Linked DNA regions of Magnetofaba australis IT-1. The protein of the gene in region 2 interacts with the protein of the main gene of each other region in a pairwise test. Links are inferred from orthologs where the notes say so. Each region holds a gene or a part of one and is shown on either strand. Other genes may lie near its edges.

Region 1 (15,463 bases), on a different replicon or contig from region 2:
CACCATCACCGGGGCGTCGATCAACCATCTGTTCTCCAACACCACGGGGAACCCGGTTGTGACCATCAGCACCACCAACGGGGCCAACTCCGCGCTGCGTCAAATCGACCAGGCGCTGGACAGCATCGCCGACATTCGGGCGAGCCTGGGCGCGGTGCAGAACCGGTTCGAAGCGGTGATCAACAACCTGTCGAACATTGTGGAGAACATGTCGGCCTCGCGTTCGCGCATCATGGACGCCGATATCGCCTCCGAAACCGCCGATTTGACCAAAAACGCCATTCTGCAACAGGCGGGCACGGCGGTGTTGGCGCAGGCCAATCAGCAGCCTCAGTTGGCGCTGCAGCTGCTGGGTTAAAAGACGCGACGGCCCTCGCGGGTTAAGCGGGGCCGTCGGTTAAGCAATCGCAGTGGATGGGAGCGGCCATCGGGTCGCTCCAAGGAACACAGAGGGGGCAGCCATGATCAATACTCTTGGCGCCATGGAATTGTCATATCATGCCGGGCCGCGCGCCGGTGATTTGACGCGCCCCCCGGCTCCACCCGCTGAGCACGGCATGCGGTCTGGTCGCGCGAGCGCAAGCTCGACGACCGCGTCTGCTTCCACCAATCCGCCATCAAGAGCGGAGTCCCAAACGCCGGGTCGCGCGGCGTTGGAACAAGCGGTGGAGCAGGCGCAGCGCGCAGTCAATGGCTTCACCCGTCTGCAGTTCTCCATCGAAGAGGAGACCGAAGACGTGGTGGTGCGGGTGGTGGATCGCGAAACCGATGAGGTGATTCGTCAGATCCCCAGCGAAGAGATGGTGAATTTCGCCAAACGGATGCAGGACTGGGATGGCCTGCTCTTCGACGCTCAAGCATAACGCACTGCGTTTGCCTCGGCGTCGTCATATCGAAGCGCAAGGGAGAGTGACATGACAACCGGGAGCGTGACTTTCGGCGGACTGGCGAGCGGATTGCCGTCAGATATCGTTGATCAATTGATGCAGGCCGAGCAGACGCGCCTGAGCTCGTTGCAGACCAAACGCAGCCAGGTCAGCGCGACGCAAAGCGCCTTTTCTGAGCTCAAGTCCAAGCTGCTCAGTTTTCAGAGCAAGGCCGAAGAGATGCAGGAGGAGTCCTACTTCCGCCCGCATACGGCCAGCACCTCCGATGAGGACAAGTTGACGGTCACCGCCAGCAGCGATGCGGTGGCGGCTATCCATTCCGTCAACGTGACGCAGTTGGCCACCCACGACACCCATGTGTCCGGTGCGGCCCTGACCAGCGTTTCCGACACCCTCACGGCGGACACCAGCTTTGTCTTCAGCTATAACGGGACCAACTACACCGCCAGCTTGCAAGCCGGCGACACCCTGGCCACCATCGCCGAGCGCATCGCCGCCCTCGATTATGACGACGGCGACTCCACCACCACCGAGGGGGTGAGCGCCAGCGTGCTGTATGATGGCACCAACTATCGTCTGGTGTTGCAGGCGATGGATAGCGGCACCAATAGCGGCGCGTCGCGCATCGACGTCTCCGGGGTCAACGCGCTGGCGTTCGACAGCGGCAACTCCCTGGCCAACGCCGACTGGACCAACAGCGTGGCCGGTCAAGACGCGACCATGACCGTAGACGGCATCGCCGTGACCAGCGACAGCAACGCCGCCAGCGACGTGCTCTCCGGTCTGACGCTGAACTTGGAAGCCACCGGCTCGTTCACCGTCACCGTGGCCAACGACTCCGATACGCTCAAGGAGAACATCCAGGGCTTTATCGATTCGTTCAACGAGATTCAGTCGTTCATCAGCAACAATCCGGATCAGTTCCAGGGCGATTCGTTGGCGCGTAGCACCGTTGCGCAGATTCGCAACGAGTTCAACACCAAGACCAGCAGCTCCACGTCGCCTTATGGCGACCTGTCCACCTATACGCGGGCGGCGGAGATCGGCATTCGCACCAACGCCAAATCCGGTCTGCTGGAGCTGGACACCTCCGCTTTTGAAGAAGCGGTGGCCAATGGTTTCAACTCCATTGCCGATCTGTTCACCTCCACCCCGGACGCCTCCAACTCCTCGGCCTTCGCCACTGCGGGCGCCAATGAGGGTCTGGCGCACCGGTTGGAGGATCTGATCGACACGCTGACCCAAAGCGGCACCGACAGCAGCGCCTTTGGCGGTAAGAACGATGCCCTGGCCGCGCGGCTGGCCTCTTTGGATAGCAGCATCGATCGCGAAACCATGCGTTTGGAGAAGGTGCGCGATCGTTTGAACAAGAAATTCACCAGTCTTGAGCAGCTCATGTCCCAGATGCAGGCGACGCAGTCTTCGCTGTCACAGGCGTTGGGTTAAGAGCGGGTTTGGATAAACGGCGGACGGTGAGCGCGCTTTGGTTGTTGTGCAACGCGCGTTTGGGACAACGCCACCAGTGGGCTTGATGGAAGAGAACCATGGACCAGATGCGATTTGCCGATAGCGGCGCCAATGGCGGTAGCGGCTTGCTCGATCAACTGGATGTGCTCATTCGTCTGTATGAGGGCGCGATTCAATTCCTGCAAGAGGCGCAGCAGCGTTTGCAGGACGGGCGGGAGGATTTCTCCGAACCCCTTGGGCGCGCGCGTCGCATTATTGAGGAGTTCCAGCGTACGCTGGATGTGGAGGCGTGTGTTGAAGTGACCCGCCACCTGCGTGACTTGTATGCGTTCATGATTGAGAGCATCGACAAGGCTCGCGCCACCGTCGCCGCCGATCCTCTGGGACCGGTGATTCATCAACTCGGCGTCCTTCTGGAAGGTTGGAAAGGCGCCCAACCGCTGCTCGACCGTTAAGGGAGGACGCGCGTCATGTCGTACGGGATTCGCAGTTACAAAAGCTCCCGGGCCAATACCGCCTCTCGTGAAGATCTGTTGATTCTTCTGTATGAGGGAGCGATTCGGTTCCTGGAGCGCTCGCTCCAAGAGAAGCGCGATGGCCGTCTGGCCGAGCACAAGACCTTTTTGCAAAAGGCCTCCGCCATCATCAGCGAACTCCAGAACACGCTGGACTTCGACAAGGGCGGCCAATTGGCGGTGCAGCTGTTCGAGCTGTATAACTTCATGCTTGACTCGCTGACCAAAGCCAACGTCAAAAAGGAAGAGCAGCCGATTCAAGACGTGATTCAGATGCTCACCGTGTTGTTGGATGGTTGGCGCGACGCCGTGCGTCAAGTCAAGTCCCAGGGCGGGTTGCAAGCCGCAATGGCCGGTCAAGGCCAGGCGGTGGCGGCCAACTCGTCGGCGGTGATGAAAGCGGGCGGCGCCAACAAGCCCAAAGCTTATGGCGCGGCGCAACCGGCGGCGGGCGGCGCGGCGGTGCGGCCCACCTTGACCACGCGCACCCTGTGAGCGCCATGGACGCCCTGCTGGAGTGTCCGGCGCTGGGGGATCTGGAGCGCATGCTCGATGAAGTCGACGCCCCCGAGTCTCTCGACGATGCGCGATTGGAGAGTTTGCCCCGGTTGTGGAGCGAAGCCTCCTTGCAGTTGACCACGCGTCTGTCCGACACCGAACTGGCTGGTCTGGAGCGGGAGTTGTTGGAGAAGCGCGCGCGGGACATTCTGGCGCGCATCGCTCCGGCCATGCGCACGTTGCGTGCGTATAAAGCCCGCGTGTCGGATCAGATGGGGCAGGAGAATCGCCGTTTTCAAGCCATGACCGGTTACGGCATTCAGCGCGATCACGCCACCTGCGTCAGTCATAAAGTTTAAGCGCATATCAAGCGCTGGTTGGATCTCAACGCCGCGCGCCTCGTTTAGAGGTTGCGCGGCGTTTTTTATGCGCTCTCCTGTCGCCATACGAAACCAAAACCGCACAGGACGACCAATGTTTGCGTGACGTAGGTACAGCTTGCGCTAACTATTGGCCGTCGGCTGGCCGACGGCGGGGTCTGGGGCCTGCGGCCCCAGCGGGTGTGGGCGGCGCCCACGATTTGGCAGGAACGCCAAATCGGACTCGCGCAGCGAGCCCGAAGGGTGAGGGACAGGGATGGCCCGAATCACGGTGTGGCTGTTGATCTTGGGAGCTCGAGGGCAAAGCCCTCGATATCTTCCATTCTCAAAATCGCCAATGTTCAATCTCTAAGGGTCCAATTCCCCGCAGCTTGCTGCGTTGAAAAAGAAAATGATCTACGGCTCTTGTCGCCGCTAGGCGGTAAGCGCCGTTATGACCCTCTCGAGTTCATACCCCGCTGCTTGCAGCGGGGTGGTTGATTTTTCGACTGACCATTGCGCCAAGCGGCGTGATTGTCGGCAGTGTGATCTTTTTGCATCACTGTATTGGGGGCGGCGCGGGGCGGCGGGGAGAATTTCCGCCGAATCGAGGCGGCGCGGGGCGGCGTCAAAAGCGATCAAGGGTCGTCATTGAACTGACGATGCTGTCAATATGTTGCGCAAAACGGCGATTATTGCCGGGGGAAAATTTGCCCTTCCATCCAGGTGATGTAAAAATGCAACACCTGGTCGTATGATTAAATAATTGTTTATGTGGTGTTTTTTATGGATAGGTGACAAATTTATATTTGGCACGCCTCCTGCTCTAGAAGTTTTCGTTGTTTTTTTGCAACTCGCTGTTGATTTTTCGCAACGCACCGTGTATCTTGTCAGCCATATGAAAGTGCTGATCCCTTGCGGGAAGGCGAACAAAAGCCGCCGCAATTACGCTTAAACTGGAGATGATAGCAATGAAAAAAGGTCTGATTCTGGGCGCCGCCGCCATGGCCGCCGTGGTCGCCGCTCCCTCCGCCGACGCCGGCGAAGTGAAAATGGGTGGTTACTACATGTTCCGTGGCATCAGCGCCGACAGCAACATCACCACCGAAACCGGCAACGCCAAAGACATCGCTGCGATGTACCATCGCTTGAACATCAAGATGGACTTCATCGCCAGCCCCAAGACCCACGCTCACTTGGTGTTCCGTCCCCTGAACTCCAACCTGATCAGCTCCGCTGACCTGGGCACCGTGACCGACGCCATCGGCACCGCCTCCACCCCCGGCAACGACTGGTCCATCCGTCAGGGCTGGTTGGAGACCGAAGCTTGGGGCGTGGGCGTGAAAGTTGGTGAGATGCCCATCTCCTTGAACGACAGCATCCTGGTTGAGCATGACGCCACCGCTTTCGGCACCTGGCTGCTGGCCAAGTCCTTCGGCGACGTGACCGCCATCCTGGCCGGTGTGAAGGCTGAAGAAGGCAGCGCCTCCTCCACCACCGCCAGCGCCACCCCCGCCAACCAAGACGACGCCGACCTGTACGCCCTGTCGCTGCTGGGTAAAGCCGGTTCCGTCAACTGGCAGCTGACCGGCGCCTACCTGGATGCCGACTACGGTTCGACCCTGGGCACCACCATCAACACCGTGGCCACCGACGACGTCAACAACTTCTGGTTGGCTCTGACCCTGAATGGCGCCATGGGCGGCATCGACCTGACCGGCACCATCGTCTACGAAGATGGCTTCAGCGGCGTCACCCCCACCGCCAACAGCGTGAGCGGCACCTGGGATGCCAACGGCTTCCTGGTTGGTCTGCGCGCCAAGGGCAAAACCGGCTTCGGTTCCTGGAGCGGCTATGCCTTCTACGGTGACGAAGACTTCGACTCCGTGACCAACGACAACACCGTGTGGTCCAAGACCTGGGACACCGGCGGTCCTGGCGGTCAAGACCTGATGGGCAACTGGGCTGCCGCCGCCACCGGTTCCGCTGGCCTGCTGTCCAACGCCACCAAAAACATGTGGGGCATCGGCGCTGGTCTGAGCGTGAAAGCTGGCGCGTGGACCATCACCCCGCACCTGGACTACGCTGCTCTGGCTGAAGATCGTCCCACCGGCTACACCACCAACCAAGACGTGAGCGACGCGGCTTGGGGCGGCAGCATCGGTGCGGCCACCAAGATCGACACCGACACCACCTTCGGTCTGTTCGGCGCCTATGTGGATCCTCAGTCCGGTTCCGCTGTCGGCACCACCAGCATCGACGAGATGCACATCCTGGAAGCCACCATCAAGATGAAGTTCTAATACTTCGCTTGATCGGTTGATCCAGCACTGCAGTACCAAACGGGGCCTTCGGGCCCCGTTTTTTTTGTGTTGCGCTGGAATTCTCCGGCTCATCCGTTCACTGCTTAGATCCTTCCCTTTCGGGCTGCCGTCAGTCACAATGTCGGGCTATTGTCCGTTTGCAAAATCTCTGTATTTCGCCTGCTGAGAATGAAAGGTTGGCCTGTCATGCAAAGTCGCATTTTGCGCATCTGTTTGACCCTGTTGATGGGGATCTCCCTCTCTGTGGCGGCTTCGGGCTGTTCCAACAAGTTGTGGCGCTCCTCCAACCAGGTGGACAAACACAAGCTGGCCAAATTCGGCCAGAAAAAGGCGGTTGAGGATGGCAAAGAGGACTGGATGAAAGTGCAGTCCAAAGCCGATGAAGGCGAGCAAAGCACCTTCAGCCTCGGTTCCGGCGGCATCATGGGCGGCGGGCGTGCGCTCACCGCAGCGGATATCCGTCGCGACAAGCTCTTCTCCGGGGCGCTGGATATGGTGATGGAGCTGCCCATCCAGACCGCCAATCGCGAATCGGGGTTTGTCTCCACCGAGTGGAAGGTTGACCCGACGGATCCCACCAAGCGTTATCGTTTGAACATTCGCGTCTCCGGCGTTGAGCCGTATGGCGAGGTGCGTGTGGTGGTGCTCAAGCAGGTGTTGCGTCAGAATGTCTGGATCGATCAACCGGCTGAAGAGAGCATGGCCGCGCAGATTGAAAAAGGGATTCGTAAGAACTCTCAGATCACCAAAATGTGAGTTTGGCTGTTTAGCCTGATTCATAGCCATGCAAAACGGCCCTGGAGAGCTCTCCAGGGCCGTTTTGCATGGCTATGAGTCGCTACATTCAAAAGTGAACATATGGGCGCTGGAAGATATCGAGGGCTGCGCCCTCGAGCTCCCAACACCCACACCGTGGGGCGCCGCCCCACACCCCGCTGGGGGCAGCGGCTCCCAGACGATTTGGCCATCCTGCCAAATCGTCATAGGGTCTGTGACCCTTAAGCGGGTGTAATGGAATGGTCCGCTCCGCTACCCAAACGGCCTCGCAATGGGCCAAGATGGTGGTGTGTTTTTCCATCTAAACGGAGTCGGAGCGGACCATGAGCAATCATATCGAAAACGGACAGGTACGGGTACTGGGGATTGATCTGGGCAAGAGCGTGTTTCAGTTGCATGGCGTGGATGCGCGCGGCAAGAGCGTTCTGAAACAGCGCTTGAAACGAGATAAGTTACTGGAGTTCATGGCGCAACTGCCGCCGTGCCTGGTGGGGATGGAAGCCAGTAGCGGCGCGCATCACTGGGCGCGGAAATTTCAGGGATATGGGCATGATGTGCGTTTGATGGCGCCGCAATATGTGAAGCCCTACGTGAAGCGGCACAAGAACGACAGCGTGGATGCAGAGGCGATTTGCGAAGCGGTACAGCGTCCGAATATGCGTTTTGTGGGGATCAAAAGCGTTGCCCAGCAAGAGATATTGTCGCTGCATCGGATACGCAGTCTGGCGGTGAAGAACCGCACGGCGTTGGTGAACCAGATTCGCGGACTGCTTGCCGAGTATGGGATTGTCTTTCCCAAGAGCATCAAACAGGCGCGGCGGGCGATTGTGCTGATTTTGAGTGATGAGAGCTCGGAAATGAGCGCCAATTTTCGCGTAATTCTGGAGGATGAGCGCGATGAGCTGGCGCATTTGGATGAGCGCATCGGCAAATATGAGCGTGAGATTGAGGCGCTGGCCAAGGCGGAGCCGCAGTGTCGATTGCTGATGACGATCCCGGGAGTGGGACCGATCACGGCGACGGCGCTGTTGGCGTCGGTGGGGGATGTGCGGGCGTTTAAGAATGGCCGGGAGCTGTCGGCATGGATAGGGTTGGTTCCGAATCAGCACTCCACAGGGGGCAAGGCGTGGCTGACGGGGATCAGCAAACGGGGAAATGGTTATCTTCGCACCCTGTTGATCCATGGGGCGCGGGCGGCGTTGCGCGTGTGTGAAAACAAGCCGGATCGCCGCAGCCAGTGGGCAGTGTCGGTGTCGGAACGTCGCGGCGCAAATAGAGCAGTGGTGGCGCTGGCCAACCGCATGGCGCGCAGCGCGTGGGCGATGCTGGTGAAGCAGGAGGCCTATGGGGCCAGCGCCGCTGTGTAGAGAGAGCGCAATACAACTCTAAAAGAAAAACAGGCCGATAAGGAAAGAGAAAGAGATCCCACCAGCCAGGTTGCGAGAGAGAGTCGAGATTGATGGCGTGAAACGGCATAGCCCTGCGTGGTCAAGAACCTGTTTCGCCCAAGGGCCCATAGAGGCCGAGGGTGTGTTGAGGAGGGCCACGCGCAAATTCCATCAGGGCCAGAGGGCGACAAGCCCCTCATCAACAGGCCGGATACATGGGCGCGACTAAGCCTCACACATCAGTGGACATTTTCTCTTGCCGTGGCGGAGCGGACCATACATGGCGGAGCGGACCATACATGGCGGAGCGGACCATACATGGCGGAGCGGACCATACATGGGCAGCGCCCACGATTCGGCAGGATTGCCGAATCGGACTCGCGCAGCGAGCCCGAAGGGTGAGGGCCATGGATTGCCCGAATCACGGTTTGGATTTTGATGTTGGGAGCTCGAGGGCGGAGCCCTCGAAATCTTCCAGCGCCCATATGTGCACTTTTGAATGCTAGCGACTATAGTCAGCGCGAGCTTCACTTACGTCACGCAAACATTGGCCGTTGTGTGCAGTTTTGGTTTCGCATGGCTATAGATCAACAGCGAGACAAGGTCCAGGCATGAGCCTAAGGCGCCGTCATCACGATTGATGGCGGGCCGCCCGCCTATTTGCCCATGGATTTGGGCTTCAGCGGCAGCGGAATGGTGAGGTTGATGAAGTCGTTCTTGATGGGCGGGGTGAGGGTGACGAAGCGATCGGACTTGAAGTCCATGAACACCACTTTACTGCCGGAGGTTTTGGCGCGGCTGATGATCTCTTCGGTGATGGAGGCGGTGCAGTTCTCCAGACAGACGCCAAAACCGTTCACATCGGAGATGACGATGCTAAACAGCTTCATGGATTGCGTCATACTCGCCAGCTCGTCGTTGTCCAGATAGCCGCGCTCAAGGAGGCCGTCATTGGCGCCATGGACCACCGGTGGGTAGCAGCCGTGTTCGCGAAAATAGGCTACGCAGGCGTTGGAGATGGTATAAAACAGGCCCAGCAGCAGGGTGGATTCGTCGGTCGGTAGTTTGCCGGACTTCTTTTGATCGCGGATATCGCGCAGTTTCGCCAACGTCCAGAGGATGATGGTTAAAACCGCCAAAGCCATGATATAATTAAACATATTCTCACAAACTCCGCGCTGTTCGGGCTGTGCCATGCAATCCGGCGCTGCGTGCGCGCCACACAGTCTGCCTGCAATTGGAATACCAGAACAGAATCTTTTCATTGTGCCGGGGTTGTGTCAAAACAGAAAAAAAATTTGCATCAATCCGTGCGTTGACGCAGCTTTGAGAGTATCCTGTTTTTCTAATAAACTGAGGTCCGCAGTTGCGGGCTGCTCGGATACAGACTGTTATGGAGAGGAAACTATGGCAGATAAAACGTTGGACGCCAAAGGCTTGAACTGCCCCCTGCCCATCTTGCGCGCGAAAAAAGCTCTCAAAGAGATGACCGCGGGTCAGATTTTGGCTATCGAAGCGACCGATCCCGGCTCCGCCAAAGATTTCGAGTCCTTCTGCGCCCAGACCGGCAACAAGATGGTGAAGGCTTCTGAGAACGGCGACGTGTTCTACTACGAAATCGAGAAGTGCTAAGAAAAGGGAGGTAGACCATGTCGGACCAGAAGAAACTGGCGATCATCGCCACCAAAGGCACCCTGGATTGGGCTTATCCCCCGCTGATTCTGGCCACCACGGCTGCGGCGTTGGATTATGAGGTTCACATCTTCTGGACCTTCTATGGTCTCCAGGTGCTGAAGAAAAACCGCAACCTGAAGATCTCCCCGCTGGGCAATCCCGCCATGCCGATGCCGGTTGACATGCCGGTGCTGGTGCAAGCCCTGCCTGGTATGGAAGCGATGGCCACCACCATGATGAAGGCGAAGATGAAGGGCAAAGGCGTTGCCTCCATCGACGACCTGATGGAGATGGCGATTGAGTCCGAAGTGAACATGATTGCCTGTCAGATGACGGTTGACCTGTTTGACTTCAAACACGAAGAGCTGCTGGACGGCGTTGAGTATGCTGGTGCGGCGCGCTTCTTTGAAGTGGCGGGCGACGCGGACATCACGCTGTACATCTAAGGCGTGGATGGACGCTGCAGGGCGTAAGCTCTGCGTCTGTGAATGCGAAAAAGGCCTGGCGGGCGACTGCCGGGCCTTTTTTGCGTGTTGGCGAGGAGCAAAAGTGTTTGCGTGACGCAAGGCCGAGCCAGCGCTGTCTCATGGGCCGCCGACCAGTCGGCGGCTGAATAGTCAGCGCTGGCTCGGCCTTGCGTCACGCAAACACTTTTACCGCATACCTAACAAACGACGAATGCGCTCACCCATCGGCGGGTGCGTCGAGAACAAGCTCGATAACCCCCCACGCAGCGGATTGACGATAAACATATGCGCCGTTGCCGGATGCGCCTCCGCAGTATGGTTGGGAATCGCCTCATTGCCACGCTGTAACTTATCCAACGCGCTCGCCAGCCACTGCGGGTTGCCGCAAATCTGCGCCCCAGTGGCGTCGGCGTGATACTCCCGCGCACGCGAGATCGCCATCTGAATCAGTGAGGCGGCGATAGGGGCCAGAATCATCATCACAATGCTCGCCAAGCCGCCCATGCCGCCACCCTCTTCCTCGTCGCGATTGGAGCCGAAAATGGCGGCGAATTGCGCCATATTGGCGATCATCGTCACCGCGCCGGCGATGGTGGCGGAAACCGTCATCACCAGCGTGTCGCGATTCTTCACGTGGGCCAGTTCATGGGCCATCACCCCAGCCAACTCCTCGCGGCTGAGAATGCGCATGATGCCTGTGGTGGCGGCCACGGCGGCGTGTTCCGGGTCGCGCCCCGTGGCGAAGGCGTTGGGGTTGGGGTCGTCGATGATATAGACCTTGGGCATGGGCAGACCGGCGCGTTTGGCCAACGCTTGCACCATGTTGTACAGCTCCGGCGCCTCACGCGGACCCACCGGCTGCGCGCCATACATGGAGAGCACCATCTTGTCGCTGTTCCAGTAGGCGAAGAAGTTCATCGCCACGGCGATGATCAACGCGATCATCATGCCGCCTTCTCCCGCCATGGCATACCCGGCCGCCATAAACAGCGCGGTCATTGCGGCCAGAAGAATCGACGTCTTGATTACGTTCATGGATGGTTTCGCAACCTCATGTGCGAGAGTGATCGTGAGAAGTGAACAGGCGCAACAGGCGCCTCGTACACTTTAACGGTGCGGTGAAACGTTTCCGTTCTCTTTTCGAATCTTAAGGCGAAACGAAATAAAAAACAGATACTGTGGAATCTTCATACAAGCTCAGAAGCAAAACTAACGAGGGTCCAGGGAAATCATTTCCCTGGCGGGTTGAGGGCGGAGCCCTCATGGGTCCAGGGCGAAGCCCTGGTGGGGTCTGGGGCGAAGCCCCAGTCTCTTTCATCACCCTTGTTAGTACTGCTCTACTTGTATCAGATGGGATGTGACGCGGCGTGCGTCAAGGGGTGTGCAGACGGATTCCGGGTTGCAGACCATGCCCGCGCAGCCAGTCGGCGGCGGCCATGCGCTTTTTGCCCGGGGCTTGAATCTCGGTGACCACCAACGAGCCTTCGCCACAAGCCACTTCGAAGCCGTCGTCATGAATGGCGGTGACCACGCCCGGCTCGCCGCTTCCTTGCGCCAAACGGGCGCGGAACAGCTTCAACGGCTTCTCATCCAAGCCGGTGACGGAGGCGGGCCAAGGATCAAAAGCGCGCAACATGCGCTCGATCTCCACCGCAGGCAATGCCCAGTCGATGTGGCTCTCTTCGCGCTTGAGTTTATGCGCGTAGGTTTCGCCATGGTCGGGCTGCGGCTGCGGATGAATGGCGTCCTGCTGCAGCGCCGCCACCGCCTCGACGATCAAACGTGATCCCAGTTCAGCCAATTGATCGTGCAACACGCCGCCGGTGGTGTTTGCCTCAATGGGCACGGTCTCCACCAGCAGCATGGGGCCGGTATCCAACCCGGCGTCCATCTGCATGATGGTCACGCCGGTGATGGCGTCGCCCGCCTGAATCGCCCGTTGAATCGGCGCCGCGCCGCGCCAGCGGGGCAGCACCGACGCATGGATGTTCAAGCAGCCATGGGTGGGGATATCCAGCACTTCCTGGGAGAGAATCTGCCCATAGGCCACCACCACCGCCAGATCGGGCTTCAGATCCCGCAACTTCTGCACCGGCTCGGCGTTGCGCAGTTTCTTGGGCTGAAACACCGGGATATTGTGCTGTTCGGCCAGAACCTTCACCGGCGTCGGCTGCATCTTCTTGCCGCGTCCAGCGGGTTTATCGGGCTGGGTGAACACCCCCACCACCTCGTCGGGACCATCGATCAACGCCTGCAGCGCGCCGACAGAGAAATCCGGCGTGCCCATAAACACGATGCGCCAGGGGGTCTCGCTCATGCGCTCTGCTCCGCTTTCATTTTCTTGAGCTTCTTGATGATCATCTCCCGTTTCAGCCGGGAGATGCGGTCGATGAACAGCACTCCATCCAGATGGTCAATCTCATGCTGAAGGCAGATGGAGAGCAGCCCGTCGGCCTCCAGCGTCACCTCATCACCGTTACGATCTAACGCTTTGAGGGTGATCTTCTCCATCCGATTGACCGAAGCGATGGCGTCCGGCACCGACAGGCACCCTTCGTCATAGCTGGTCTCGCCGGTGCTGGCGACAATCTGCGGATTGGCGAAACACATGGGGTTCTTACCGTCTTTATCCGGGTTGGACTGATCCACGTCCACCACGATGATGCGTTTGGAGACGCCCACCTGCGGCGCCGCCAGACCGATGCCCGGGGCGTCGTACATGGTTTCGAGCATATCATCCATCAGTTGACGAATCTCGTCGGTGACCGCTTCAACCGGTTTGGCTTTGGCTTTCAGCACCGGATCCGGCGCGGTGACAATGGGAAGAATGGGCATTGCGGCTTTCCTGCAACTCTGTGGAATATTTTGGATGATTTAAGAGACTGGGCTTTCAGCCCAGACCCGACCAGGGCTCCGCCCTGGACCCGGCAGGGCTCTGCCCTGCACCCGCACGGGCTCTGCCCGTGACCCGCCAGGGAAATGATTTCCCTGGACCCTCGTTAGTTTTGCTTCGTGCTCAACTCGACGAATTTTGCCTTCTATTGAGCACTGTTCAGCGCATTTCGTTCAACAAACTTCCTAACCTATCAGACAAACGCTTGTGGGTCGATATCCACGCCAATACGCAGATTCCGCCCCGCCAACGGCTCCGCCGCCGCCAGAATCCTGCCCACCGCCTGATGCACCATGCGGATATCCGCCCCCTTGATCATTAATTGCCAACGATGCCGCCCGCGCAGCTTCGATAGCGGCGCCGGAGCCGGACCCAGCACCAACGCGCCCTCGGTATGAGGCAGATTGCGCCGCAATTCGGCGACAAAACGATCCCCTTCGCCCAGGTCCTCACAGGAGAAGCGCACCAGCGCCATGCGCGAAAAGGGGGGATACTCCGCCTCGGCGCGAAACCGTAATTCCTGATCAGCGAACAGATCGGCGTCGTGACAGGCGGCGGCGGTGAGAGCGTAGTGCTGCGGGTCGAAGGTCTGCACCAGCACCCGACCCGTCTGCCCCCGTTCGCGCCCGGCGCGTCCCGCCACCTGAGTCACCAGTTGAAACGCCCGCTCGGCGGCGCGGAAGTCTGGCTGACTCATGGCGCTCTCGGCGGCGATCACCCCCACCAGCGAAAGGCCGGAGAAGTGGTGCCCCTTGGCGATCATCTGCGTGCCCACCAGGATATCCACCGCGCCGCTGCGGAAGGCGTCCAGGGTCTTGGCCAAACGATCCGCCGAACCCTTCACCGCGTCGCGATCCAGCCGCGCCACGTTGGCGTCGGGGAAGCGCTGTTTAACCTCCTCCTCCAACCGTTCGGTGCCGGGGCCGAAGCGGATCAACCCCAACTGGCCGCACTCGGGGCAGACGTCGGGGGGGTCGGCCACGTGGTCGCAGTAGTGGCACATCAACTGATTGCGCCCTTTGTGCAGCGTCAGCGCCACCGCACAGTTGGGACAGCTCACCGAGTGGCCGCAGAGGTTACACAGTAACGCCGGGGCAAAGCCGCGCCGGTTCAAAAACAGCAACGACTGCTTGCCCGCCGCCAGGGTCTCGCTCATCGCCTCACGCAGGGTCTTGCCGATGAGGCTGTGGGCGCGCATCCCCTCGCGGTTCTGCGGATCGGAGAGGTCCACCAGCTCAATGGGGGGGAGGTCGGCCCCGGTGGCGCGTTGAGTGAGTCGCAGATGGTGATATTTCCCATGCTGGGCGTTGTGCAGACTCTCCATGGCGGGCGTGGCGCTGCCCAGCACCACCACCGCCTGGTTGAAGCTGGCGCGCACGATGGCCATGTCGCGGGCGTGGTAAGGCACGCCCTCTTCTTGTTTGTAAGAGCCGTCATGCTCCTCATCCACCACGATGAGGCCCAAATCGGCAAACGGCGCGAACAGGGCGCTGCGCGCGCCGATGATCACCCGCGCCTGACCGGAGCGGGCGCGCCGCCACTCGTCGTGACGCCGCGCCGGGGTGAGCCCGGAGTGGAACACCGCCAGAGTCTCATGAAAGCGCACCCGATAGCGGGCGGTGAGTTGCGGCGTCAGGGAGATCTCCGGCACCAGCAGCAACGCCTGCCGACCCTGCGCCAGGGCGGTCTCCACGGCGCGGAAGTAGACCTCTGTTTTGCCCGAGCCGGTGACTCCTTGCAGCAAGAAGGGGGCGAAGCGTCCAGCGGTGATGGCCTCGTTGAGCGCATCCACCGCCTCCTGCTGCTCATCGGTGAGCTGCGGCGGCTCATGAAGCTGGCGGACTTCGGCCTGCTCCTCGGCCTCCCAGTGGGGATTCTCCCGCGCTTTGTGGCGCGCGTCCCAGCTCTCTTCGATGCGGATCAAACCGTCATCGCGTAACAGTTTGAGCTTACGATCCAGTCCGGCGCGCCCGACGTGCTGGGCGATGGTGGACTCCATCAAGCCGTTCTTGCGTTTGCGCAGATGGTCGGCCAGGGCGCGCAGGGCGGGGGAGAGGGAGTCGGGCGGGGCGGTTTCGCCGAGCCAGATAACGCGGCGTTTGCGATCGTGCAATAGATGGGCGGGTAGGGCGGCGGCGGCGATGCTGGCGGGAGCTTGGCGATAATAGCGGGCGATGTAGTCCAGCAGACGCATGAGTTCGGCGTTGAGGGGGG
Region 2 (15,431 bases):
TCCACAGATGAGATTGAGGCGCGCTTTGCCGGGAGCGGTATTGGTCAAAAGAGCGTGGCGGAGGTGGCGCAGATGCTGGGAGTGAGCCCTGACTATGCGCTACAGGGCTTGCGCGCCATTGGCGTCGAGACCGACACAACCGGACAACTCAAGCCGTTGGCCGAACAGGCGGACAAAACCCCCATGGATCTGCTGCTGGCCATGGCCAAGGGGGGCGGCGCCCAGTAAGGGGAGCGTATGAGCGCACAGGACGACACATTCGACGACTGCCCGGCGGGCGGCGAGGCCGATGAATTCCATCAGCGGATTCTCAGTGGTTTGGAGGATGCTTTTGATGAACTTCGTCCCCGCTGGATAGAGGTCGAGGCCATGGCGCCCGATGCGCGTGGCGAGGATGAGCGGGAGTTCATAGACGCAATGCAGCGCACGCGCGAAGAGATGGCGCAATTGCGGGACGATCAACTCCCTTATGATCGCAAATATGAGCTGGCGCGGGAGGTTCAAGCGCGGCTGCTGGATCTCAGTTTGATGTAAAAAAAAGCGCGCTTCCCGCGTGAGGAAGCGCGCTATTTTCAACTCGCCGTTTTGTGGCGTTACTCTTTGACCACCGCATGAGGGTTGAAATCTTCGCTCTGTGGCTCGTATTTGTTGCGCACGTCCGCCACCCACTTCTCATTGTCGGCGCGCCACTGATCCTCTTCAGCCAGCGAGCCAAACTCCACAGGCTCCATGGAGACGATCACATGGGAGGGGTAGGCGCTGGTGTTGCCGGTGGCGGCGTCCACCACCAGACCAATGACCCCACCCAACAGAATATTGCCCACTGTCGCGCCGTTGAATTCGGTATCGATCTGTTGAGTCATATCCAGGAAGCCATCTGCGTGGCACATGACAACGCCCGGCCCAGAACTGGCGTCGGCTTTGATTTGACCAGGAATGGAGAAGGTGCGGGTGCCCATGGCGTCAGTGAATTCACACTCCGCCGGGGTGTTGGAGTGAACTTCGATCATGCCGCCATCCATGCCCTTGGCCATGGTGGCGCAACCCGATAGCAGCGCTGCGCAGGCAATTAAAGAAAGAGTCTTTTTCATCGGATTCTCGCACTCATGTGGTTATGAAAGAGGGCTCGGCGTTGCATCGAACAACCCGCACAGCGACGTCCCTTTAAATTCGGCAGTTAGCGCCAGCTTTTGTCGTTGCGAATAGTGTGCGAAGGGTGACTGCGCACGGCTGCTGTGATTGCAAGATGATATAAATATTGGCATCCCAACACGAAACAGATCATTTGGTCTGCAAATTTATAAAATATATATCATGAATTTTCTCTCACTGAAATGAAGAAACTCTCGGTGGTTAAAAGGTGATATCGAAAAAACTTCCGTGGGGCAGGAGGTTGGGCAGCACAGCGCGCCAAACGCCAGTCAGCGCAGCCAATTGAAACAGCGCAGGCGCAGGCGGCAACACGAACCATAACGCCCCCAGGGCGAGATAAACGCCAGCGGTGGCGCGCCAATCGTTGGAAAAGAGTTTGAATGCCGTGCCCAGGGATTTGCGTGGGCCGCTGGCCTTGAGCAGATTCAGGCTCACCAGCTCATCGAGCAGCAGGTGCGTGAGGAATCCCAGCAGCACAAACAGGCCGCTGAGCCACGCCAGCGTGATCCCCAGCAGAAACAGGCGGTCCGCCAGCACAATGGCGATGGCGGCGAACAGCGCCCCTGCCGGGACAGAGTGGATAATCCCGCGATGCTTGGTCAGTTGCGTGAACAGGGCGAACACGCCGTAGCGAATCATGAGGAATGCAGCCCACCATAACAGGATCAACTCCAGCACCGAATAGCGCCCCACACCCACGCCGAACATCACCACGAAGCCGAACAGCGTGGCCAGAAAGGTGAAACCGGCTTTGAGCGGCGTGGAGGTATCGCTGTCCAGATCCGGCAGCAGACCGCCAATGGTCCCCAGAGTGAACAGCAGCAGGGTTTGGTCGGCGTTAATCACGCCTGCGGCGTTGACCAATGTGGCCGCCGCGCCGGAGACAGCGGCGCCGACGCTCAGATGGGTGGAGAAGTCAGCCATGGGAGATTACGGCGTCTCTTCCTTATATTTCTCCACCGTGTAGAGCTGAATCTGGGGCCCGTGGCGCCAGCAGTCGCCAGCCAGCCCCGCCTTGCGGCACAGGTGAGAGAGAAACTCCGTGGGCGAGGGTAACTGCTCCCACACCTGCGGCAGGAAGGTGGCGCGCGATCCGCCAACGCTGAGAATCACCCCGTGCACGTTGGGTTCAAGCTTGCACAGGAGGTCGTCTGCGCTGTCATAGGGGAGGGGTTGCGGCGCCGAAAGCAGGGAGACCTCAACGCGAATTTGCGCCAATTCTTCGAAGTTCACAGGGGGAAAACGTGGGTCGCGGAACGCCGCCGCCTCGGCGTTGGCGATCAGATCCGCCGCCAGGTCGCGATGGGCGACCAGGGAGCCGATGCAACCGCGCAGAGCGCCCTGCTTGGTGAGGGTGATAAAACAGGCGCCGGGTTCGGCCAGTTCCGGGAATCTCTCCCGCAGCGATTGCGCCGACTGCAGCGGCTGGTCGCTCAGCTTCGCCGCCAAATGCGCACGCGCCAGTGCAGGGAGTTGCGGTCCCGCTTTCATGCCGCCTGCTCCGTGTGGTCAAAATAGAGGTAGCTGGCGTAGCCCACCACACGATTTTTATCCCCGGCGGTGTCGCCGGAGTTGCGGTAGTCGGCCAACTCCGAGCGCCAGCCGCGCTGTTTGGCCAGCATGATCAGCGCCGCCACGCCGGTGCGGCCGCACGCTTCGCATTCGCTCATTTGCTCGGCGCTCTGTTTGGCCACGGCGTCATGGCATTCAGAGTCCAAGCGGCGCGCGGTGTCGTAATCATGGAAGTGGGAGAGGTCGGAACTGACCACGATCAGATCATCCTCAGACGCATAGGTTTGCAGAATCTGCGCCAGCCGCTCATGGCTGATGCGTCCATACACCATGGGGATGAGTCGCATGTGCTGGACGCTCTCCAGCAGAAACGGCAGTTGCGTCTCCAGCGAGTGCTCCATGGCGTGGGGGTTGGCGCTGTTGCTGACATCCGGCTCAGTGAGCATCCAGCCGATGGTCTGCAGGTCAAGAGGGATATCCCCCATGGGGGTGGCGAAGGCGCTGTAGTCGCCCACCGACACCCCGTCCAGATAGACCCGATGGCTGGGGCCCACCAGAAACACCCGGCGCGGATTCTCCTCGGTGGCGGCGGGCAGACCGTTATAGGCGTAGCCGGCGGTGACGCCGGAGAAGCGATAGCCTGCATGGGGGGCAACCACGGCGCATGGCGTCGTTTGCGGCTTGGGCGCCGAACTCAGGAAGTGCGCCACGGTGCGGCGCAACAGGTCGGGCTCATCGGGATAGAACATTCCCGCCACCGCAGGGGGGCGTGCAGAGAGGGTGGTCATAACAGCGGCTCCTGAGAGCTGTGGCGCGCATTGCTGTCGGCGCTCGCCCTGGACAAGCCATGTTTGGCGGGCCATCATCAATGCCGATCAAAATTGGTCATGAAAAATTGCTTACTCAAACAGTTTACCGGGATTGGAGCGTTGGGCGCCATGAAAAGATCGTTGTGTGTCTTTGTCTTGCTGTGGGGCTTGTGTCTGCACGCCGCCACAGCGCAGGCCGCGCACGGTCTGAGCCTGGATGGCGAATTGAAGTACCCGGCAGAGTTCAAGCATTTCGACTACGTCAATCCCCAGGCGCCGGTGGGTGGGCATCTGACCCTGCAGGATATGGGCGGCTTCGATAAGCTCAACCCCTTCACCCTCAAAGGCGCCGCGCCGGCGCTGCTGGGGGCGTTGGTGTTTGAGACCCTGATGACCTCCTCGCTGGACGAGCCCTTCGCGCAGTATGGCCTGCTGGCCGAAGATGTGGTTGTGGCCGAGGATTGGATGTCGGTGACCTTCCGCCTCAACGCCAAAGCGCAATTTTCCGATGGGACGCCAGTTACTGCGGAAGATGTGAAATTTAGCCTGGAGACCCTGAAGTCTGATCAGGCCTCGCCGTTCCACGCCAGCTACTACCGCGATATCGAGCGCGCCGAAATCATCGATGCGCGCAGCGTGCGTTTCCACTTCAAACAGTACAATCGCGAACTGCCGCTCATCGCCGGGCAACTGCCGATTCTCAGCAAGAAATTCTTCGCCAAGCACAGCTTCAAGGATCTGGATCTGACCATCCCGGTGGGCTCTGGCCCCTATGTGGTGGAGAAGGTGGAGTCGGGCAAGAGCGTGCTCTATCGCCGCAACCCCAACTATTGGGGCTGGGGTCTGCCGGTCAATCAGGGCTTCTACAATTTCGACTCCATCGGCTTGAAGGTGTTCAAGGATCCGGTGGTGGCGTTGGAGGCGTTCAAGGCTGGAGAGTTCGACTTCATCACCGTCTACAACTCCAAACAGTGGGCGCGGGATTATGAGGGCAAGCAGTTCGACTCCGGCGCCTTGATCAAGGAGAAATTGCCCCATCGCAACAATCAGGGCATGCAGGCGTTCATCTTCAATCTGCGTAAACCGCTGTTCCAGGATCAGCGCGTGCGGCAGGCGCTGGCGCTGGCGTTTGACTTCGAGTGGAGCAATCACAATCTGTTCTACGATCAATACACCCGCGACGGCAGCTTCTTCTCCAACTCGGAGATGGCCGCCCGTCCCGGGCCGCCGCAAGGGGCGGTGTTGAATCTATTGGAGCCGTTTCGCAAACAGCTCCCCGCCGAGGTGTTCGAGGGCGTGCGTCCGCCGCCCAGCACAACGCCGCCGGGCTCCCTGCGCGGCAATCTGCGGCAGGCGATGCGGCTGCTCAAACAGGCGGGCTGGAAATTGGGACCGGACCGGGTGCTGGTCAACGCCAAGGGTGAGCGCCTGGCGTTCGATTTCCTGCTGGCGCAACCCGCCTTCGAGCGCGTCATGGCGCCGTTCAACGCCAATCTGAAAAAGCTCGGCGTGGAGATGACCTATCGCACCGTGGACGCCTCGCTCTACCAGCAGCGGGTGCAGGATCATGACTTCGACATGATGGTGGGCTCGTTCCCGCAGTCGCAGTCGCCGGGCAATGAGCAGATCGGCATGTGGACCAGTCAGAGCGCCGATGTGAAGGGCAGCCGTAACTTGCTGGGATTGAAAAACCCGGTGGTGGATGCGCTGGTGGAGCAGCTGATTCAAGCCAAGGATCGCGATGGCCTGGTGGCGGCGTGCCGCGCGCTGGACCGGGTGTTGATGGCCGGGGACTATCTGATCCCCAACTGGCACATCCCCTACCACCGCGTGGCCTACGCCAGCAAGCTCAAGCGCCCGGCCAAGCCGCCGCTCTACTACACCGCCGACGGCTGGTTGCTCTCCTGGTGGCTGGCCAAGCCGTGAGCGTGGGAGCCTGATTCGCCATGGCCGCCTATATTCTGCGCCGTCTGTTGCTGATGATCCCGACGCTGCTGGGGATTATGCTGCTTACCTTCGTCATCATCCAGTTCGTCCCCGGCGGGCCGGTGGAGCAGATGATTCACACCCTGGAGCAGGGGCGTGCGGCGGCGGGCGGAACCCTGGGCGGCGGCGGAGCCGATGTGACCGGGGCGATGATGAGCAGCGGGGAGGGGAGTTATCGCGGCGCCAAGGGGCTTGATCCGGAGCAACTGGAGCAGTTGAAACGGCTCTATGGCTTCGACAAGCCCGCCCATGAGCGCTTCCTGCAGATGATGGGCAACTATCTGCGCTTTGAGTTTGGCGAGTCCTACTACCACCACCGCAGCGTGGTGGAGCTGGTGGTGGATAAACTACCGGTCTCCATCTCCCTGGGGGTGTGGACCTTCCTGCTTACCTATCTGATCAGCATCCCGCTGGGAATAAAAAAAGCGGTGCGCCACGGCACGCGCTTTGACGCCTGGACCTCCCTGGTGGTGCTCACCGGCTACTCCATCCCCGGTTTTGTGTTGGGGATTCTGCTCATCGTGCTGTTCGGCGGCGGCAGCTTCTGGGACATCTTCCCACTGCGCGGTCTGGTGTCGGACAACTGGGCCGATTTGAGTTGGCCCATGAAGATCGTCGACTATCTGTGGCACATGGTGCTGCCCATCGCCGCCTCGGTGGTGGGTTCGTTCGCGGTAATGACCATGCTCACCAAGAACAGCTTTCTCGAAGAGATCGCCAAGCAGTACGTCACCACCGCCCGCGCCAAGGGGCTGTCGGAGGAGGCGACCCTCTATCAGCACGTGTTCCGCAACGCCATGATCCCGCTGGTGACCGGCTTTCCCGGCATGTTCGTCGGCGCCTTCTTCTCCGGCAGTCTGCTCATCGAAACCATCTTCAGCCTCGATGGGCTGGGGCTGCTGGGCTATGAGAGCGTGATCAACCGCGACTATCCGGTGGTGATGGCCACCCTCTACTTCTTCACCCTGCTGGGACTGCTCACCAAGCTCATCACCGACGTCACCTACGTGCTGGTGGACCCGCGCATCACCTTTGATTCCGCGCAGTAGCGGGTTACACCGAACCCAAGCTCGACAGGCAATCCGGCCACCAGTAGAGGGTGTCGCCATCCTTGCCGGTGATGCCGGCGATGGGGCCGTCCTGAGACAGAACGAACGCCACCGCGTCATGATTCTTGCCGATGAAGTTCACTGCCGAGTTGTGGCGTGTGCCGTACTGGTGCAAGTCCACCTGATAGGCGGGATAGGCGTCGTCGTCGGGTCCATAGATGGTTTCGCCCAGCCAGGTCGGCGCTTCGAGAATGGATCCAAAAGAGAGCGCGCGCAGGCGCGAGGAGAGAATCAGCGCGCCATCCACCCGGGTCATCTGCGCCAACAGCTCGACGTGCTCCACAATGCGCCGCTTAACCTCCTGAATGGCGCGCTCCACCACCAGCACGTCAGGGCCTTTGACCCCCTGCCGGAACGCATCTTCGCCCTCTTCACGGGCGATCTCCAAGCGACACAACTCTTGCAGTAGCGGCGCGCCCTCGGCGCCTTGTTGCAGGGTGTAGCGGGGGTTGATCCAATCCTGGCCATCTTCTAATAAGTGTTCAGGCAGCCATACAATGGCGCCGCCGTGCCCGCGCTTGTTGGCCTCAACCAGCAGACGGTCGATGAAATCGCGATAGCAGCGCCAGTAGCGCGTGCCGTTGGTTTGAAACTCTGCGTGGGATTTTATTCCCTGCAACAGACTCCAACCCATAAGACTGGCGGTAAACGGCGTCGGCGTGGGTTCGTTGAAGCGACCGGAGTTGAAGCGGGCGATCACATTGCCGCCGCGAAACACCGTGAGCGAGCCGGTGGAGAGGGTGGAGATGACCAACGCATCGGGCGGGGTGAGGCTGAAGGGTTCAGGGTCGAAACGGGTGCGTCCCCGGCGCGAAGTGAACACCGCGCCCCACACGGAGAGCGCCTGGGTATCCACATCACACGCGCACACCGCCAGTGCGGTGGTGACCGGGTCAAAAGCGGGAGCAAGTTTAACTAAAGAGTCCACCGTAAAGGGGAGGCGGCGGTCCATGCGCACCAGCACCGGTTCGCCAGAGAGCTCGCGATGAGGGAACATCTCAGGCTCGAGGAGAATCACACTCACTTGAACAGGTCGATCCTCTTCGCGCTTGAGTCCAGCCAGGAACACCGTCTCCATGGCACTCTTCACCTGGTCGAAGCGCAGCGAACCGCCGACGCTCTCGTGCCGGTTCCATAGCTCAATCACCTGGTCAATGATGTGATAGTCGAACAGCACGGCGATCTCCTTGGCGGGTCCCAGGCGAGAGATTTACTTGACGAAATTGCGAAATAAGAATATCAATATGAGCATTCAACCTGACAATGGCCAGGGTTTTACACAAGCTACCACACATATTCACTGTGTAAATATCCTCAAGCCGTAACGATTGCCAAAATCGCATTTCCGCAGTGTACGCTCCTGGCGCGCATTAGCCAGTTGAGCGTCTGATTCAAAACAGGAATTTGCTCTAAGGATGGCGCGCTCCAGTCCAGAGAAACACACTGACGCACTCCCGCCAGAATAGCAGATCCACCTGTTTCATAAAGCAATTTTTATACGATTATGGCGCCCAGCCGAGAAAAAGCTGGCAATGCCCTGGGGCTTGCCGGTATATTCGGCGGCTGAATCGTAAATATGTCCTTTGATAATGCGCGCCGAGTGTAGTAGCATTTCATAATATTCGGGAATACGATCATCGTCCGAGTCAGAGCCTGAACGCTGATCGCCTTACCACGTTGGGAGAGAAAAACCATGGCTGAAAATGAGAACACGCTGAATCCGACGCCTAACCTGGATCAGCTGGAAACCGGCCCCTGGCCCAGTTTCATCACGGGTTATAAGGACTACTTCAAGCGCACGGGCAAAACCATGGTGCGCGGCGTTCTGGACCAGCTCAACTACTCCTATGAAACCAAAATGGGTTACTGGAAGGGCGGCGTGGTCGGCGTGCACGGTTACGGCGCTGGCATCATCAGCCGCTACTCCATGATCCCCGAGCTGTTCCCCGAAGCCAAAGAGTGCCACACCATGCGCATTCAGCCGGCCCCGGGTCTGCACTACACCTCCAAGCACCTGCGCGAAATCTGCGACATCTGGGAAAAATACGGCTCCGGCATGATCTCCATGCACGGCCAGACCGGCAACCTCCAGCTGCAAGGCATCGTGCAAGACAACGTGCAAGAGTGCTTTGACGATCTGAACAAGCTGGGTTGGGACCTCGGCGGCGCTGGCGCCACCGTGCGCACCGGCGCCTCCTGCATCGGCCCCGCCCGCTGCGAAATGGCCTGCTACGACACCCTGGAAGCCCACCATCGCGTGCTGACCTACTTCACCGACCTGGTGCACCGTCCGCAGCTGCCCTACAAAGCCAAGTTCAAGTTCTCCGGCTGCCCCAATGACTGCTGCAACTCCATCCAGCGTTCCGACTACTCCGTGATCGGCACCTGGCGCGACGATATCCAAGTCGACGAGGCGGAAGTCAAGAACTACCTCGACGACGTCGGCGTCGCCTACTTTGTCAACAACGTTCAGATGCGCTGCCCCACCAACGCCATTACTCTGAACGAAGACCAAGCCTCCATCACCATCGACAACAGCTCCTGCGTCCGTTGCATGCACTGCATCAACGTGATGACCAAAGCCCTCTCCCCGGGCAAGGACAAAGGCATCACCTTGCTGGTGGGCGGTAAAGGCCACCTCAAAGTGGGCAACATGCTGGGCTCCGTGATGGTTCCCTTCATGAAGCTGGAGACCGATGAAGATTACGACGCCTTCACCGATCTGATCGACGAAATGATCGACTACTGGGCCGAAAACGGTCTGGATCACGAGCGCATCGGCGAAACCATCGAGCGCGTGGGCATGCAGCAGTTCCTGGATGCCGTGGGTCTGGACGCGATCCCCGATATGGTGAAGCAACCGCGCGACAACCCGTTCTTCAAAGCCGACTACGAAGCCGCTGGCTAAGTTCTTCAAGCCCGAGACCTGGAGGCCGCTTATGCGGCCTCCGGCTCGGACCCTGGAACCGCACACTGCATAACGCCCTCATTGGGAGTAGAGAGAACCATGGCAAAACGTGAGTATCAAACAGTTGAATCGGGGCCCAAGCATCATGGGGAAATGCTGCACCCCGTTATCAAGAAGAACTACGGCCAGTGGAAATATCATGAGCGTCCTCGTCCCGGCGTGCTCAAGCACGTGGCCGAGAGCGGCGACGCCATCTACACCGTGCGCGCCGGCACCCACCGTCAGGTGACCGTGGACATCGTCCGCTTCCTGTGCGACATCGCCGATAAGTACTGCGAAGGCCACCTGCGCTGGACCGTGCGCAACAACGTTGAGTTTGTCACCGACAAAGAAGCCAACGTTGAGCCCATGATCAAGGAGCTGGAAGCGGCTGGCCACCCCGTGGGCGGCACCGGCAACTCCGTCTCCTCCCTGGCCCATACCCAGGGTTGGTTGCACTGTGACATTCCCGCCACCGACGCCTCCGGTGTGGTGAAATCCCTCATGGACGAACTGTTCCATGACTTCACCCACGAAGAGATGCCCAACCGCGTGCGCATGTCCACCTCCTGCTGCGAAATCAACTGCGGCGGTCAGGCTGACATCGCCATCGTGGTGCAGCACACCCGTCCGCCCCGCATCAATCACGAGATTCTGAAAAACATCTGTGAGATGCCCAGCACCGTGGCCCGTTGCCCCGTGGCGGCGATTCGCCCCACCACCGTCAACGGTCAGCCCTCGCTGATGGTTGTGGAAGAGAAGTGCATCGTCTGCGGCGCGTGCTTCGGCGCCTGCCCGGCCATGGAGATCAACCACCCGGATTACTCCAAACTGGCCATCTGGGTTGGTGGTAAGAACGCCAACGCCCGCACCAAGCCCAGCAACATGAAACTGGTTGCTCATGGCCTGCCCAACAACCCCCCCCGCTGGCCGGAAGTGGCTGAAGTGGTCAAGAAGATCCTGGCCGCTTACAAAGAGGGTGGTCGCGACTGGGAGCGTGTGGGCGAGTGGATCGACCGCATCGGCTGGAAGGCCTTCTTCGAGCAAACCGGTCTGCCGTTCGATAAGTTCATGATCGACAACTACCGTCACGCGCGCTCCTCCTTCAACCAGTCCACGCACATCCGTTTCTAATTTGTTTCGCGGATAGAGACTGAATACGAAGGAGAAAGCGACATGGCCAAACCGAATCATTTTCACCAAACGGCGGTCAACTGGAAGTTTGACGAGTGCACCTTCGAAGAGGGCCTCGACAAAGTTGTCGCCTATGGTGACGCCTCCGGTAAGTGCCCCACCTACCAGCCGCGCATTCCGCCTTGCACGAATGCCTGCCCGGCCGGTGAGGACATCCGCGGCTATAACAACATCGTGCGCGGCGTTTGGAAGTCCGAAGATCCGTATGCGACGGCCTTCTACCGCCTGACCACGAAAAACCCCTTCCCGGCCGTGATGGGTCGCGTGTGCCCGGCTCCGTGCCAAGGCGCCTGCAACCGCCAATATCGCGACGAGACCATCGGCATCAACGCCATTGAGCACGCCATTGGTCAGTACGCCATTGAGAAGGATCTGCAGTACGAAAAGCCGACTGCCTCCACGGGCAAGAAAGTCGCCATCGTGGGCGGCGGCGTGGGCGGCCTCTCCTGCGCCTACCAGCTGATGCTCAAAGGTCACAGCGTGACCCTGTATGAGCGTGATCCCAAGCTGGGCGGCATGCTGCGTTACGGCATCATGGGCTATCGTGTCGATCGTGGCGTGATGGACAAGGAGATTGCGCGTATCGTCAACCTGGGTCTGGACGTCAAAACCGGCGTCACCCTGGGTAAAGACGTGACTTTGGATCAACTGCGTTCCGACTATGACGCGGTGTTCCTGGCCACTGGGGCGCAAAAAGGTCGTGGTCTGCCGATCCCCGGCGCTGAAGGCCCTGGCGCCACCAACGCCATCAGCTTCCTGCGTGACTTTGAATACAATGGCGGCATCGAAGAAGATGGCGCGAGCAAAGTCACCATCGGTAAGAAGGTGGTGGTGATCGGCGACGGCGACGTGGCCATGGACGTCGCGCGTCTGTCGCTGCGTCTGGGCTCCGAAGCGGTTCTGCTGTCGGCTGTGGCGCAAGAAGAGATGAACTGCTCGCAGTTCGAATTCGACGAAGCCAAGGCCGAAGGCACCGACATGCGCTTCTGCACCGGTTCGGTGGAGATCGTGCGTGACGGTTCCGGCAACATCACCGGCATCAAAACCGTTGAGATGGAGCGTAAAGAGAAGGGTGAAGACGGTTGGAACCACGCCGTTCCCTTCATGCGCTACAAGCCCAAAGCGGGCACGGAAGCCACCATTGAGTGTGACATGGTTGTGGCCGCTATTGGTCAGACCACCGACACGGCTGGCTTTGAAGCCGCTACCGACGGCACCCCGTTCCAGCAAGTCGATCACAACTTCCAGGTCAAAGGCATGGATAATGTGTTCGCTGGCGGCGACTCGGTGCAGATCCACTTGCTGACCACCGCCATCGGTCAGGGCCGCAAGGCTGCGGAATCCATTGATCTGCTGATCAATGGCAAAGCCCTGCCCAAGAAGCCCAGCAAGCCCGATGTGGTGCCTTACGAAAAGCTCAAGTGGGACTACTTCGTCAACAAGCCCCAAGCCAAGCGTACGCTGTCTCATCCCAGCGTGGTGGAAGGCAACTGGCAAGAGACTCTCTCCATGCTCTCCCAACAGGAGGCTTCGGAAGAGGCGGATCGCTGCATGAGCTGCGGTATGTGCTTTGAGTGCAAACAGTGCGAACTGTATTGCCCTCAAGACGCCATCACCATGTTCAAAGGCAACCCCGAAGGCCAGGTGATGTACACCTACTACGAGCGTTGCATCGGCTGCCATATCTGCTCTGAGAGCTGCCCCACTGGGTATATTGATATGGGTATGGGCAACGGCTAATCGCTGTACCTAAGCGGGGCATAGACGCATCGCGTTTGTGCCCCGCTTGCCCTCTTATAAATTGATTCATTTATGACATCACTACACGCAGTCGCGCTGATTTTGCATCTTATGGCTGCCATGGTTTGGGTTGGCGGGATGTTTTTTGCGCACTTTATGGCGCGCCCTGCCGGTGAAGCAGTGTTGAATTCGCCCGAGCGGATTCAGATGATGGCGGCGATTTTCCAACGGTTTTTCCGTTGGGTCTGGGGCGCCATCATGATTCTACCCGCTACGGGTTTGTGGTTGATCTTCCAGCAGTTTGGCGGATGGGGCGGCGCGAGCTGGCCACACCACGCCATGACTGCGCTGGGCTGTATCATGATTGGCCTTTATGCTTACATGTATTTTGGGCCTTATAATGAATTCAAGCGCATGATCAAAGAGTGCTTATTCCCGGAAGCTGGGATCTATATGCGCTCTATTCGCAAAATTGTGACGATCAATCTGACTTTGGGATTGAGTGTTGCAACGCTGGCTGCTCTGGGTCGCTACTACTGACAAGCGCTGGCGATACGGCTCCCGTAGCCGAGACTGTTTTACCCTGTTGCAGGCTTTGGCTTTGCGCGGGTCTGGGCGGATTGGTAATACCGCCACACGTCAATAACCTGAAGGTTGACGGCGCATCGCGCCATTTTTAGCAGAGGATCCATTCGATATGAGCAAGGAACAGATCATCTCCCAACTGGATCAAGCCATCGACGCCGCGAGCAAATGGGCTGACACTGGCTGGACCATGAAATTCGGTCCTTACAATGATGAGGTGAACTCCCTTCAGGCGGCGCGTGAGAAGCCCGAGACCTTTGTCTATCGCCTGGAAGCCATCGCTTACTGGGAAGACATCCAAGAGCAGGGCGCCGAAACCGTCGCTCAGGGCCAAAAGGCGAAAGAGGCCCTGCAGAACGGCAACATGATGCTGGCGCGCCAAGCTGTGCATCACGCGATGTTTCTTGAGAAAAAAGTGAACGACAAAGCGCCGACCTGGGGCAAACTGTTCACGGCGATGTCCGAGCTGAACTAAGCTTGCGTCAGAGTGCTAAGAAAAAGCCCCGCTGACTCAGTCAGCGGGGCTTTTTTTTATGCTCTGAAGTGGTCGGACAGATTATTTGATATGGCCCTGCTCGATGAGCTTTTCTGCAATCTGAATGGTGTTGAGCGCAGCGCCTTTGCGCAGATTATCGGCCACCACCCACATGTTCAATCCATGCGTGACGCTCTCATCGGCGCGAATGCGCGACACGTAGGTCGGATCTTCGCCTGAGCACTCCGCTGGGGTGATGAATTCCATGGCGCTGGGATCGTCCACCACTTTGATGCCCGGCGCCTTGGAGAGCGCTTCACGCGCCATCTCCGGGGTGATGGGCTTTTCGGTCTCGATTGTAACCGACTCCGCATGACCGTTGAACACCGGCACGCGCACGCAGGTGGCGGTCACGGCGATGTTGGGATCGAGAATCTTCTTGGTCTCATTGACCATCTTCATCTCTTCCTTGGTGTAGCCATTTTCCAAAAACACATCGATTTGCGGAATCACGTTAAACGCGATGGGTTTGGAAAACTTGTTGGGCGGCACATCTTCACCGGTCATGTAGCGGGAACGGGTCTGCTCAAACAGCTCATCCATAGCCGCTTTGCCAGCGCCAGAGACCGCCTGATAGGTGGAGACCACAATCCGCTTAATGGTGGCGATCTGATGAATCGGCACAAGGGCGTGCACCATCTGAATGGTGGAGCAGTTGGGGTTGGCGATAATGCCCTTTTTGGTATGCTCGGCAATGGCGTCGGGGTTGACCTCAGGCACCACCAACGGCACGTCGGGATCCATGCGGAAGTAGGAGGTGTTGTCGATCACAATCACCCCGGCGCTGGCGGCGCGAGGGGCGTGAATTTTCGACACTGAGGCGCCCGGCGAGAACAGACCGATCTGCACCCCTTCGAAATCGAACTCGTCGAGATTCTGCACCACATGTTCATGGCCGTTGAATTCGATACGTTCGCCCGCAGAGCGTTCGGAAGCGAGGAAATGGATTTCGCGCACCGGGAACTTGCGCTGCTCGAGAATTTTGATCATCTCCCGGCCAACATTGCCGGTGGCGCCAACCACGGCGACGGAATAACTCATGGTTCTTCTCACTTTCTGTGTCATCAAAAGGGCTTGCGCCCGGACTTAAGATTTTGTTGCTACACATCAACACAAACGACTGCGCCGGGATCCTATGGGACCCCGGCGCTAGTCAGTGCGTTGGAATGGTCCCGTGGAGATCAGCCGAGGGCTTTGATCACCGCATCGCCCATGGCGGCAGTGCCCACCTCGGTTTTACCCGCTTGCATGATGTCCGCAGTTCGCAGGTCCTGATCCAACACGCTGTTGACCGCCGCATCGATCTTATCGGCGATGGCGCCCAGATCCAGGGAGTAGCGGAACATCATGGAGGCCGACAGGATGGTGGCCAAGGGGTTGGCCACGCCTTTTCCTGCGATGTCCGGCGCCGATCCATGGATGGGCTCATACAGCGCATACTTCTCGCCCAATGAGGCCGAAGGCAGCATGCCGATGGAGCCGGTGAGCATGCTGGCGGCGTCGGAGAGGATATCGCCGAACATGTTGGTGGTGACCATCACGTCGAACTGTTTGGGATTGCGGATCAGCTGCATGGCGGCGTTATCCACATACATGTGCGACAGTTCAATCTGCGGATACTCCGCATCGCGCAGGGCGGTGACCACATCACGCCACAACTCCGTGGACTCCAGCACATTGGCTTTGTCCACCGAGCACACCTTTTTGCTGCGCTTCATGGCGATTTCAAACGCCGAACGGGCCACGCGCTCGATTTCGTCGGTGTGGTAGACCAAGGTGTTGTAGCCCTTCTTGCGTCCGTCAGCCAGGGTCTCAACGCCTTTGGGCTCGCCAAAGTAGATACCTGAAGAGAGTTCGCGCAC

Evidence for each region.
Region 1: the proteins of MAIT1_RS07910 (region 2) and def interact in binary tests that used the Escherichia coli proteins (3 or more experiments, as listed by UniProt). The link is inferred for Magnetofaba australis IT-1 from one-to-one orthologs.

Annotation. Positions count from the first base shown.
Region 1 is NZ_LVJN01000016.1:7,166-22,628, forward strand. Bases 11,431-14,271 are described here. They hold def (peptide deformylase), read right to left. Parts: upstream 13,192-14,271; coding sequence 12,670-13,191; downstream 11,431-12,669. Other genes in these bases: fmt (methionyl-tRNA formyltransferase), read right to left, coding at 11,729-12,673; priA (replication restart helicase PriA), read right to left, coding at 13,443-14,271. Outside these bases: MAIT1_RS05165 (flagellin N-terminal helical domain-containing protein), read left to right, coding at 1-358; MAIT1_RS05170 (flagellar protein FlaG), read left to right, coding at 558-863; flagellar filament capping protein FliD, read left to right, coding at 915-2,333; MAIT1_RS05180 (flagellar export chaperone FliS), read left to right, coding at 2,432-2,809; flagellar export chaperone FliS, read left to right, coding at 2,825-3,364; MAIT1_RS05190 (hypothetical protein), read left to right, coding at 3,361-3,726; MAIT1_RS05195 (hypothetical protein), read left to right, coding at 4,698-6,029; MAIT1_RS05200 (DUF3576 domain-containing protein), read left to right, coding at 6,237-6,806; MAIT1_RS05205 (IS110 family RNA-guided transposase), read left to right, coding at 7,151-8,194; MAIT1_RS05210 (hypothetical protein), read right to left, coding at 8,872-9,375; MAIT1_RS05215 (sulfurtransferase TusA family protein), read left to right, coding at 9,623-9,847; sulfur carrier protein DsrE2, read left to right, coding at 9,865-10,335; zinc metalloprotease HtpX, read right to left, coding at 10,543-11,391; more of priA, read right to left, coding at 14,272-15,463. UniProt on the Escherichia coli protein: Removes the formyl group from the N-terminal Met of newly synthesized proteins. Requires at least a dipeptide for an efficient rate of reaction. N-terminal L-methionine is a prerequisite for activity but the enzyme has broad specificity at other positions.
Region 2 is NZ_LVJN01000018.1:388,153-403,583, forward strand. The notes cover bases 12,601-15,409. They hold MAIT1_RS07910 (aspartate-semialdehyde dehydrogenase), read right to left. Parts: upstream 14,611-15,409; coding sequence 13,591-14,610; downstream 12,601-13,590. Other genes in these bases: MAIT1_RS07900 (CopD family protein), read left to right, coding at 12,601-12,989; MAIT1_RS07905 (hypothetical protein), read left to right, coding at 13,147-13,509; leuB (3-isopropylmalate dehydrogenase), read right to left, coding at 14,751-15,409. Also shown: MAIT1_RS07840 (DUF4405 domain-containing protein), read left to right, coding at 1-228; MAIT1_RS07845 (hypothetical protein), read left to right, coding at 238-534; MAIT1_RS07850 (hypothetical protein), read right to left, coding at 594-1,091; MAIT1_RS07855 (metal-dependent hydrolase), read right to left, coding at 1,354-2,076; amrA (AmmeMemoRadiSam system protein A), read right to left, coding at 2,083-2,643; amrB (AmmeMemoRadiSam system protein B), read right to left, coding at 2,640-3,452; MAIT1_RS07870 (extracellular solute-binding protein), read left to right, coding at 3,603-5,399; MAIT1_RS07875 (microcin C ABC transporter permease YejB), read left to right, coding at 5,420-6,508; MAIT1_RS07880 (putative sensor domain DACNV-containing protein), read right to left, coding at 6,513-7,745; dsrA (dissimilatory-type sulfite reductase subunit alpha), read left to right, coding at 8,262-9,476; dsrB (dissimilatory-type sulfite reductase subunit beta), read left to right, coding at 9,576-10,649; MAIT1_RS07895 (NAD(P)-binding protein), read left to right, coding at 10,692-12,449; more of MAIT1_RS07900, read left to right, coding at 12,522-12,600; more of leuB, read right to left, coding at 15,410-15,431.